Regions from separate parts of the Allobosea sp. 10L422 genome, predicted to be linked through region 2. Evidence: predicted binding sites of a transcription regulator. Region 2 holds the regulator's gene; the other holds the start of a gene.

Region 1 (4,378 bases), on a different contig from region 2:
GCGGAAGGTCGTGAAATCGTGCTTTCCAAGCAGAGACTTGGCGGCGCGGTCCATCGCCTCGTGGTCGAGCTTCACCGGAACGTGCCAGACGCGGCCGCGATCGAGAGCGGGCGGCGCCCGCCTGTCGAGAATGCGGTAGATGTAGTAGCGGCGCTTTGCCGAAATGCGGGCGTCGAAATCATCGGGGACGATCTCGGCGCTGAGCACGCTGACCGGGAAGCGCGCCTTCAGCCGGGCATTGCTCGCATCGCGTACGACGTCGGTCCGCCATTCCCTGTCGATATCGACATGGGCGACCTGATGCGTGGCGTGGACGCCGGCATCCGTGCGCCCGGCGCAGTGCAGCCGGACGGGGTGGCCGCAGAAGGCCTCGACCGCCTCCTCGACGCGCTGCTGCACGGACGGGTCGCTCGCCTGGCGCTGCCAGCCCGAAAACGGCGTGCCGTCATATTCGATGACGAGCTTATAGCGCGGCATCAGAGCTGGCCGCCAAAAAGTGCGAAGCGGTTTTTGGACAACGGCCCGCTCCGTTAAAGCTTGTCGCCGGCCCCGAGCCGCGCGCCGCGCAGGAACTCGGCCCCGCTCATCGGCGCCTTTCCGGCGCGCTGGACCTGCAGCAGCTTCACCGCCCCGACGGCGCAGGCGACGGTGCCCTCGTCATCGAGCAGCGTGCCCGGCTCGGCCGCGCCGCCAGCGCGCGCCGTGCGCAGGATCTTCAGCCGCTCCGGCCCCTTGCCGAGGTCGATCTCGGCGAAGGCGCCCGGGAAGGGCGAGAGGCCGCGCACCCGGTCATGCACCAGTTGCGCCGGCAGCGTCCAGTTCAGCTTGGCCTCGGCATTGGTGATCTTGGCGGCATAGGTGACGCCTTCTTCCGGCTGCGGCGTGAACTGCAGGCCGCCGCGGCCCAGCGCCGCGAGTGCGCGCACCATCAGATCGGCACCGAGGATGCTGAGCTGGTCGTGCAGTTCGCCGGCGGTCAGGTCGGGCCCGATCGGCAGCGTCTCGACCATGGCGACAGGGCCGGTGTCGAGCCCCGCCTCCATCTTCATCACGCAGACGCCGGTTTCGGCATCGCCGGCCATGATCGCGCGCTGGAGCGGCGCCGCGCCGCGCCAGCGCGGCAGCAGCGAGGCATGGAGGTTGAGGCAGCCGAGCTCGGGCAGATCGAGGATCGCCTGGGGCAGGATCATGCCATAGGCGACAACGACGGCGACATCGGCCTGATGCGAGGCGATGATCTCGGCCTGCTCCGGCGTCTTCAGCGTCGCGGGCGTGAAGACCGGGATGCCGAAGCGCTCCGCCGCCTTGTGCACAGGCGAGGGCTTGAGATCGAGGCCGCGGCCGGCCTGCGCCGGGGCGCGGGTGTAGCAGGAGACGACCTCATGCCCCTGCCCGACGATCTCGGTCAGGACCGGCACGGCGAAATCCGGCGTGCCCATGAAAATGACGCGCAAACTCATACGCTCGACTTTACCTCAGCTCCGGCATGGCACCGGAAGAATGAAACAGCCTGCCGATTACGCAGCCCGCTCGCGCTTGGCCGCCTTGGCGAATTTCTTGGTGACGCGCTCGCGCTTCAGCCGCGAGAGATGATCGATGAAGAGCACGCCATCGAGATGGTCGATCTCGTGCTGCAGGCAGGTGGCGAGCAGGCCATCGGCTGCGATCTCCAGCGTCTTGCCGTCGAGATCCATATAACGGACCTTCACCTCTGCGGGACGCTCGACCTCCTCGTAATATTCCGGGATCGAGAGGCAGCCTTCCTCATAGACGTTGAATTCCTCCGAGGACCAGGTGACCTCCGGATTGATGAAGACCTGCGGCTTTCTCGGTTCCGGCTCCTCGCCCTCCTTCGCCTCCGGCTTCGAGAGGTCGATCGTCACCACGCGCAGCGGCACGCCGATCTGGATGGCGGCGAGCCCGATGCCCGGTGCGTCGTACATCGTCTCAAACATGTCCGCGACCAGCGCCTTGATTTCGGGCGTGACAGCCGCGACCGGCTTCGAAACAAGGCGAAGCTGGGCGTCGGGCAGGATGACGAGCGGGCGAACGGACATGGGATTCCAAGGAGAAAGAGCTGTTGAGCCCGGGACATAAGCATTTGTGGGCAAGCGGTCAAACTGTTCCGCTTTCGTTCGCCATTGCTCATCGAATCGGCTAGGCTCGGCGCATGAACGAGATCGCCTTCACCCTGCTGGAGCGCCCGGTGAGCTGGGCCGAAGCCGCCCTCGGCTTCGCAGCCCTGAGCCTTGTGCTCCTGCTCATGGCCGTGATCGCCGGCTGGCGTGGCGGCAGGAGCCGCGCGATTGAGGTCGCGATGGCGGCCGAGCGCGCCCGCGAAATGGACGACAAGGTCGCGGAGATGAACCGCCAGCAGGCGGAACTCGCCGGCCGGATGCAGTCCATGGCCGAAATCCTCTCGACGCGGCAGGGCGATCTTGCCCGGCTCGTAGCCGACCGGATGGACGGGCTTAGCCACAAGGTTGGCCAGGGCCTCGAACAAAATGTCCGCCAGACCACCGAAAGCCTCGGCAAGCTGCAGGAGCGGCTCGCGGTCATCGACACCGCCCAGAAGAACCTGACCGACCTGACCTCCGAAGTGGTGACGCTCAGGGACGTGCTCGCCAACAAGCAGGCGCGCGGGGCCTATGGCCAGGGCCGGATGGAAGCGATCGTCCGCGACGGCCTGCCCGCCGCCTTCTTCACGTTCCAGCCGCAGCTTTCGAACGGGCGCCGGCCGGACTGCCTCGTGACCCTGCCGGGTGACGGGCGCGGCCTCGTCATCGACGCCAAGTTCCCGCTGGAGAGCTTCACGCTGCTGCGCGAGGCACGCGGCGACGACGCACGCAAGGCCGCCGGCCAGCGCGTGCGCAGCGATGTCGGCGTGCATGTGAAGGATATCGCCGAACGCTATTTCCTGCCCGGCGAGACGCAGGATGTCGCGCTGCTCTTCGTTCCGTCGGAATCGATCTATGCCGACCTGCACGAGCATTTCGACGATGTCGTGCAGCGCGCGCACCGGGCGCGGGTGATGATCGTCTCGCCCTCGCTGCTGGCGCTGGCGATCCAGCTGATGCAGTCGCTGGTGCGCGATGCGCGCATGCGGGAAGAGGCGCAGGTCATCCAGACCGAGGTCGGCAAGCTGCTCGACGACGTCCGCCGGCTGGGCGAGCGGGTCGACAAGCTCGATACCCATTTCCGCCAGGCGCAGGACGATGTCGGCCAGATCAAAACCTCGGCCGGCAAGGTCACCAGCCGCGCCGAGAAGATCGGCGCGCTCGATTTCGAGGACGAGAAAAGCGAGCCCAAGCTGCCCTTCGCCAAGGGGCTGGAGCTGAAGGCCGCGGCGGAGTGATCAGCCGCGGCTGAGCACCGCCGAAAGCTCAGGTTTCACGTTCAGCGTCTGGAAAACGACACAGTAGCGCTCGGTGAGCTTGAGCAGCGTGTCGAGCTTCTCCTGCGGCGCGTCGCTCTCGACGTCGAAGAAGAGGCGGATGGCCTGGAAGCCGACCGGCGCATCCTTGGCGACGCCGAGCGTGCCACGGAAATCGAGATCGCCCTCGGCCCGGACGACGCCCTTCTTCAGCTCGATCTCGAGGGCGGTGGCTACCGCCTTCAGCGTCACACCGGCGCAGGCGACCAGCGCCTCCAGCAGCATGTCGCCGGAGCAGAGCTCGGCGCCCGAGCCGCCTGAGGCGGGATGCAGGCCGGCGAGCGCGATAGCCCGGCCCGTCTCGACCTTGCAGGCGATGCGCTGATCGTCGAGCTCGCCATGGGCCTTGAGCGTGATGACCGCAGCCTCAGGATTGGTGCGGTATTCGTCCTTGAGAGGAGCCTGCAAGGCACGCAGCGCGGTGACGTCCATCATCGTGATCCTTCTGAACCGGTCAGCCGGCTTGTAGCCGCTTCAGGCCGCCGCCTCCACCTGCGGCACGGCGGGCTGGCTTTCCTTTTCGAGCGCCCGGCGCAATTCGCGACGCAAGGTGACGAAGCCGACGGAGCCCTCCTCGCGCGGACGCGCCAGCAGATTGTCGAGGTTGAAAGCGACCGGCCCCGGCTGCCGCGGCAGGACGAGGATGCGATCGGCCAGGCGCAGGGCCTCCTCGACGGAGCCCGTGGCGATGACGACGGCGGGGCGCGCTTGCATACAAAGTTCCGGCAGGAAGGCGGTGAGCCGAACGCGCGCATCGGCATCGAGCGCCGCAAAGGGCTCGTCGATCAGCAGCTGCCGCGGTCTGACCAGCAAGAGGCGGGCGATGGCGAGCCGAAGCAGCTCCTCGGGCGAGAGCGCAGCGGGCCGCTGCTTCGCCTGCCCGGAGAGGCGGAGGCGAACCAGCACATTGGCGATCAGGCCCTCGCGCTCGAACGGCGTCACATT
Region 2 (4,378 bases):
CCACATCGTCTCGATCTCAGGCCTGCACATGGTTCTCGCGGCCGGGACGATTTTCTGGCTGGTGCGCGCCCTACTGGCGCTCTCCCCGACTGCCGCGCTGCTCTGGCCGATCAAGAAGATCGCGGCCGTCGCGGCGATGCTCGGCGCGACCGCCTACTGTATCTTTTCAGGCAGTGACGTCGCGACCGAACGCTCGCTGATCATGACGCTGGTGATGCTCGGCGCGATCCTTGTCGATCGTGCTGCACTGAGCATGCGCAATCTCGCTCTTGCAGCCATGATCGTGCTGCTACGCGAGCCGGAGGCGCTGCTCGGACCGAGCTTCCAGATGTCATTCGGCGCGGTTGCGGCCCTGATCGCCTTTGCCGAACGCTGGGAGAGCCGAAAACGCACGGAGCCGCCCCCGAGCCTGCCATGGCCGCTCGGGCCGGTCTGGGCAGCGGCGCTCGGCATCGTCGTCACCACCTTGCTGGCGACGGCCGCAACAGCGCCCTTCGGGGCCTATCACTTCCAGACCTTCAACCCTTTCGGCCTGCTGGGCAACGCCATGGCACTGCCTTTCGTCTCGCTGTTCGTGATGCCTGCGGCGGTGTTCGGCGTGCTCGCCTATCCCTTCGGGCTGGACTGGCCTGCCTGGGCGCTGATGGGGCTGGCTTCGGATGTCGTGCTCAAGGTGGCGCATTGGGTCGCAAGCATCGACCATTCCACCGTGATGATCGCCGCCTTCAGCCCGGCCGTGCTGACCTGCTTCGTGCTGGCGTTGCTCTGGCTGACGCTGTGGACCACGGCCTGGCGCTGGCTGGCGGCGGTCCCCATCGTGCTCGGCGTCGCCATCGCCGGAAAGCCGGAGCGGCCGGAAATCCTGATCGAACGCGACGGCTCGGGGCTTGCTGTGCGGGGCCTCGATGGACGCCTTGCGGTCGCCGGCAAGCCCAGCCGCTTCGTGCTGCAGCAATGGCTGAGTGCCGACGGCGACAGCCGCTCGCCGGACGATCCGACGCTGCGCGCCGGCATCGCTTGCGATCAACTGGGTTGTGTTGCGCAAACGGCCGACAAGCGCATGATTTCCTACACGCGCGACCGGCTGGCGATCATCGAAGATTGCCTGCGGGCCGACCTCGTCGTCACCGCCATTCCCTGGAGCGGCGCCTGCAAGGCCCGGCTGATCGAGCGAATGGGACTGTCACGCGACGGCGCGACCTCGCTCTACCGCACGGCGTCGGGATGGAGCAGCCGCATCTCAGAGCCCAGCGCGGCCGATCGGCCGTGGAGCCGCCGACGCGAACCCCGTCTGGCGGCGCCCGCTGCAACGAGCATCAGCATTCCGCCAGCTTCCGCCGATGGCGAAGCCGAGGTCGAACGGCTTCAGTAACGCCGCATCAGATTGACGAGGCGGCCCTGAATCTTGACCCGGTCCGGCCCGAGCACACGCGTCTCATAGGCGGGATTGGCGGCTTCGAGCGCGATCGAGGAGCCGCGTTTGCGCAGCCGCTTGAGTGTGGCCTCCTCGTCGTCGATCAGTGCCACGACGATATCGCCGGTATTGGCCGAGTCCTGCTTGCGGATGATGACGGTGTCGCCGTCGAGGATGCCCGCTTCGACCATCGAGTCACCACGTACTTCGAGCGCGTAATGCTCGCCGGAGCCGAGCATGTCGGGCGGCAACGAGACGGTGTGGCTGCGGTTCTGAATGGCCGAAATCGGTGTGCCGGCGGCGATGCGGCCCATGACCGGGATCGCGATCGAAGAGCGGCTGTCCTCATCGGCGGTGGGGCGGGGTTTGCCGAGATTGGGCTGCGTGCCGAGCCCGCCCTGGACGACCGCAGGGCTGAAACGCGGCCGCTGCTGCGGCGTACCGAGTCCATCGGGCATCTTGATGACTTCGAGCGCACGCGCCCGGTTGGGCAGGCGGCGGATGAAGCCGCGCTCCTCCAGCGCCATGATCAGCCGGTGGATGCCGGATTTCGAGCGCAGATCGAGCGCGTCCTTCATCTCGTCGAAGGAGGGCGGCACCCCGCTCTCACGCAAGCGTTCCTGGATGAAGCGCAGGAGTTCGTGTTGCTTGCGTGTCAGCATGATCCCGCCGGCCCCGGAAAAGCGTAGATTCGAAACAAATCACGAACACCATAACTGTTCGCCTTGTGTTCCGCAACCCGGTCGCGCGAGAGCGCCCGTCTACCGCAGCGGCAGGATACGGCAGAGGTCGCCTATCTTGGCGGGCGCAGCATGGGCCGGGCGGATCGTCAGCGCCTGCGCCCGCGCCAATGTGCCGAGCATGGAGGAATCCTGCCGATCGAAAGGCGTTGCAACCCAACCATCGGGCGTCAGCGCCAGCTCCGAGCGCAGATAATCCTCACGCTCGTCATTGCCCGGCAGGTCGCTGCCGAGGCGGGCGGGGACGCTGCGGTCGCGATCGGCGCCGGCCATGCCGAGCAGGGCTTCGATCAGCGGCAGCACGAAGAGATGGCCGCAGACGATCGAGGAGACCGGGTTTCCGGGAAGCCCGACCACGACCATCCGGCCGAGCCGACCGGTCATCATCGGCTTGCCCGGCCGCATGGCAATCTTCCAGAAGCCAAGAGACATCCCGGCGCGGGTCAGCGCCTCCTGCACGAGGTCGTGTGCGCCCACCGAGGCGCCGCCCAGCGTGATTAGCACGTCGGCATCGGCAGCCCGCGCCATGCCGATCTTGTTGGCGAGATCGGCATGGTCGTCGCGGGCGATGCCGAGATCGAGCACGGTGCCACCGGCCTTTTCGACCAGCGCGGCGAGCGCGAAGGAGTTCGAGGCGACGATCTGGTCGCGCCCCACAGGCTCGCCCGGCGCCACCAGCTCGTCGCCGGTCGCCAGGATCGCGACGCGCGGCTTGCGCCGGACCGGCAGCGAGGGATGGCCCATCGCGGCGGCGAGCCCGAGTGCGGCGCTGTCGAGCACGCGTCCGGCCGACAGCAGGGCGTCGCCTTCGCGGAAATCGAGCCCCGCCCGGCGCAGGAACTTGCCTTTGGCGGGGGGCACCCGCACGCGGATCGTGGGGCTGCCGACGCCGTCGGCGTCCTCCTGGATCAGGATGGTGTCGGCACCATCAGGCATCGGCGCGCCGGTAAAGATCCGTACGGCTTCGCCCGGCCCGACCGTACCGTCAAAGGCCCGCCCGGCGGCGGACTCCCCGATCACGGCGAGTGTGGCATCTTCGGCCATCTCGTCGGCACGCACGGCGTAGCCATCCATGGCGGAGTTGGCGAAGGGCGGCTGGGTTCTGAGCGCCTTCAGATCGGCTGCGAGCACCCGCCATGCGCATTGCGCGAGCGGGAGGGTCTCCGCTCCGGTCGGTCCCGGAATGCTGTTGAGCAGCGCCTTGCGCGCGACGGGGACCGGGGTGAGCGCCATCAGCGGGCTTTCGCCTCGTAGTCGCCGGACTGGCCGCCGGATTTGTGCAGGAGCCGGATATTCTCGATCCGCATCGCCCTGTCGACTGCCTTGACCATGTCGTAGACGGTGAGACAGGCGACGGACACGGCGGTGAGCGCCTCCATCTCGACGCCGGTCTGGCCCTTCATCTTCACCTCAGCGCGCACGCGCACGCCCGGCAGGGCCTCGTCGATCTCCAGATCGACCCCGATCTTGCTGAGCAGCAGCGGGTGGCAGAGCGGGATCAACTCATGCGTGCGCTTAGCGGCCATGATGCCGGCGAGGCGCGCCGTGCCGAGCACATCGCCCTTCCTAGCATTGCCGTCGCGCACGATCGCAATCGTCTCCGGCGCCATCACGACGCTGCCCTCGGCTACTGCCATGCGGGTCGTCTCGGCCTTGTCGCCGACATCGACCATATGTGCCTGGCCTTGGGCGTCGAGATGGCTGAGCCGGCTCACGCCGCGTTCTCTTGAGCCTGGCCGGTCAGCAGGGTCCGCGTCGCCGCTGTGACGTCCGCCTGCCGCATCAGGCTCTCGCCGACGAGGAAGCTGTTGACGCCGGCCTTGTTGAGACGGGCGATGTCGGCATGGGCAAAGATGCCGCTCTCGCCGATGACGATGCGGTCGGCCGGGACGCGCGGCGCCAGCCGCTCGGTCACGGCGAGATCGACGTGGAAGCTGCGCAGGTCGCGGTTGTTGATGCCGAGCAGCCGACTTTCGAGCTTGAGTGCCCGGTCGAGCTCGGCGTCGTCATGCACCTCGACGAGCACGTCCATGCCGAGATCGCGAGCGGCTTCGTTCAGCGCCCGGGCGGTGTCGTCGTCGACGCCGGCCATGATGATCAGGATGCAGTCGGCGCCCCAGCTGCGGGCTTCGTAGACCTGATAGGGCTCGTAGAGGAAATCCTTGCGCAGCGCCGGCAGGCCGGAGGCCTCGCGCGCCTGCGTCAGAAATTCCGGCTGGCCCTG

What was found. The regulator LexA, encoded in region 2, represses DNA repair genes until DNA is damaged. The targets are predictions, from matches to a motif close to TGTTCNNNNTGTGTTCNG.
Region 1: a site for LexA is predicted at 2,122-2,139, ahead of AC1DEZ_RS23660 (DNA recombination protein RmuC). Genes of this name have one in related genera too.

The regions. Positions count from the first base shown of each region.
Region 1 covers NZ_JBFTJI010000015.1:56,277-60,654, reverse strand. The annotation lists gene truA (tRNA pseudouridine(38-40) synthase TruA) at 1-477, opposite strand, end outside; gene fmt (methionyl-tRNA formyltransferase) at 531-1,460, opposite strand; gene def (peptide deformylase) at 1,518-2,057, opposite strand; gene AC1DEZ_RS23660 (DNA recombination protein RmuC) at 2,171-3,355, shown strand; gene AC1DEZ_RS23655 (OsmC family protein) at 3,356-3,865, opposite strand; gene AC1DEZ_RS23650 (ATP-binding cassette domain-containing protein) at 3,908-4,378, opposite strand, start outside.
Region 2 covers NZ_JBFTJI010000001.1:620,596-624,973, reverse strand. The annotation lists gene AC1DEZ_RS02920 (ComEC/Rec2 family competence protein) at 1-1,372, shown strand, start outside; gene lexA (transcriptional repressor LexA) at 1,366-2,076, opposite strand; gene AC1DEZ_RS02910 (molybdopterin molybdotransferase MoeA) at 2,176-3,387, opposite strand; gene moaC (cyclic pyranopterin monophosphate synthase MoaC) at 3,387-3,869, opposite strand; gene trpC (indole-3-glycerol phosphate synthase TrpC) at 3,866-4,378, opposite strand, start outside.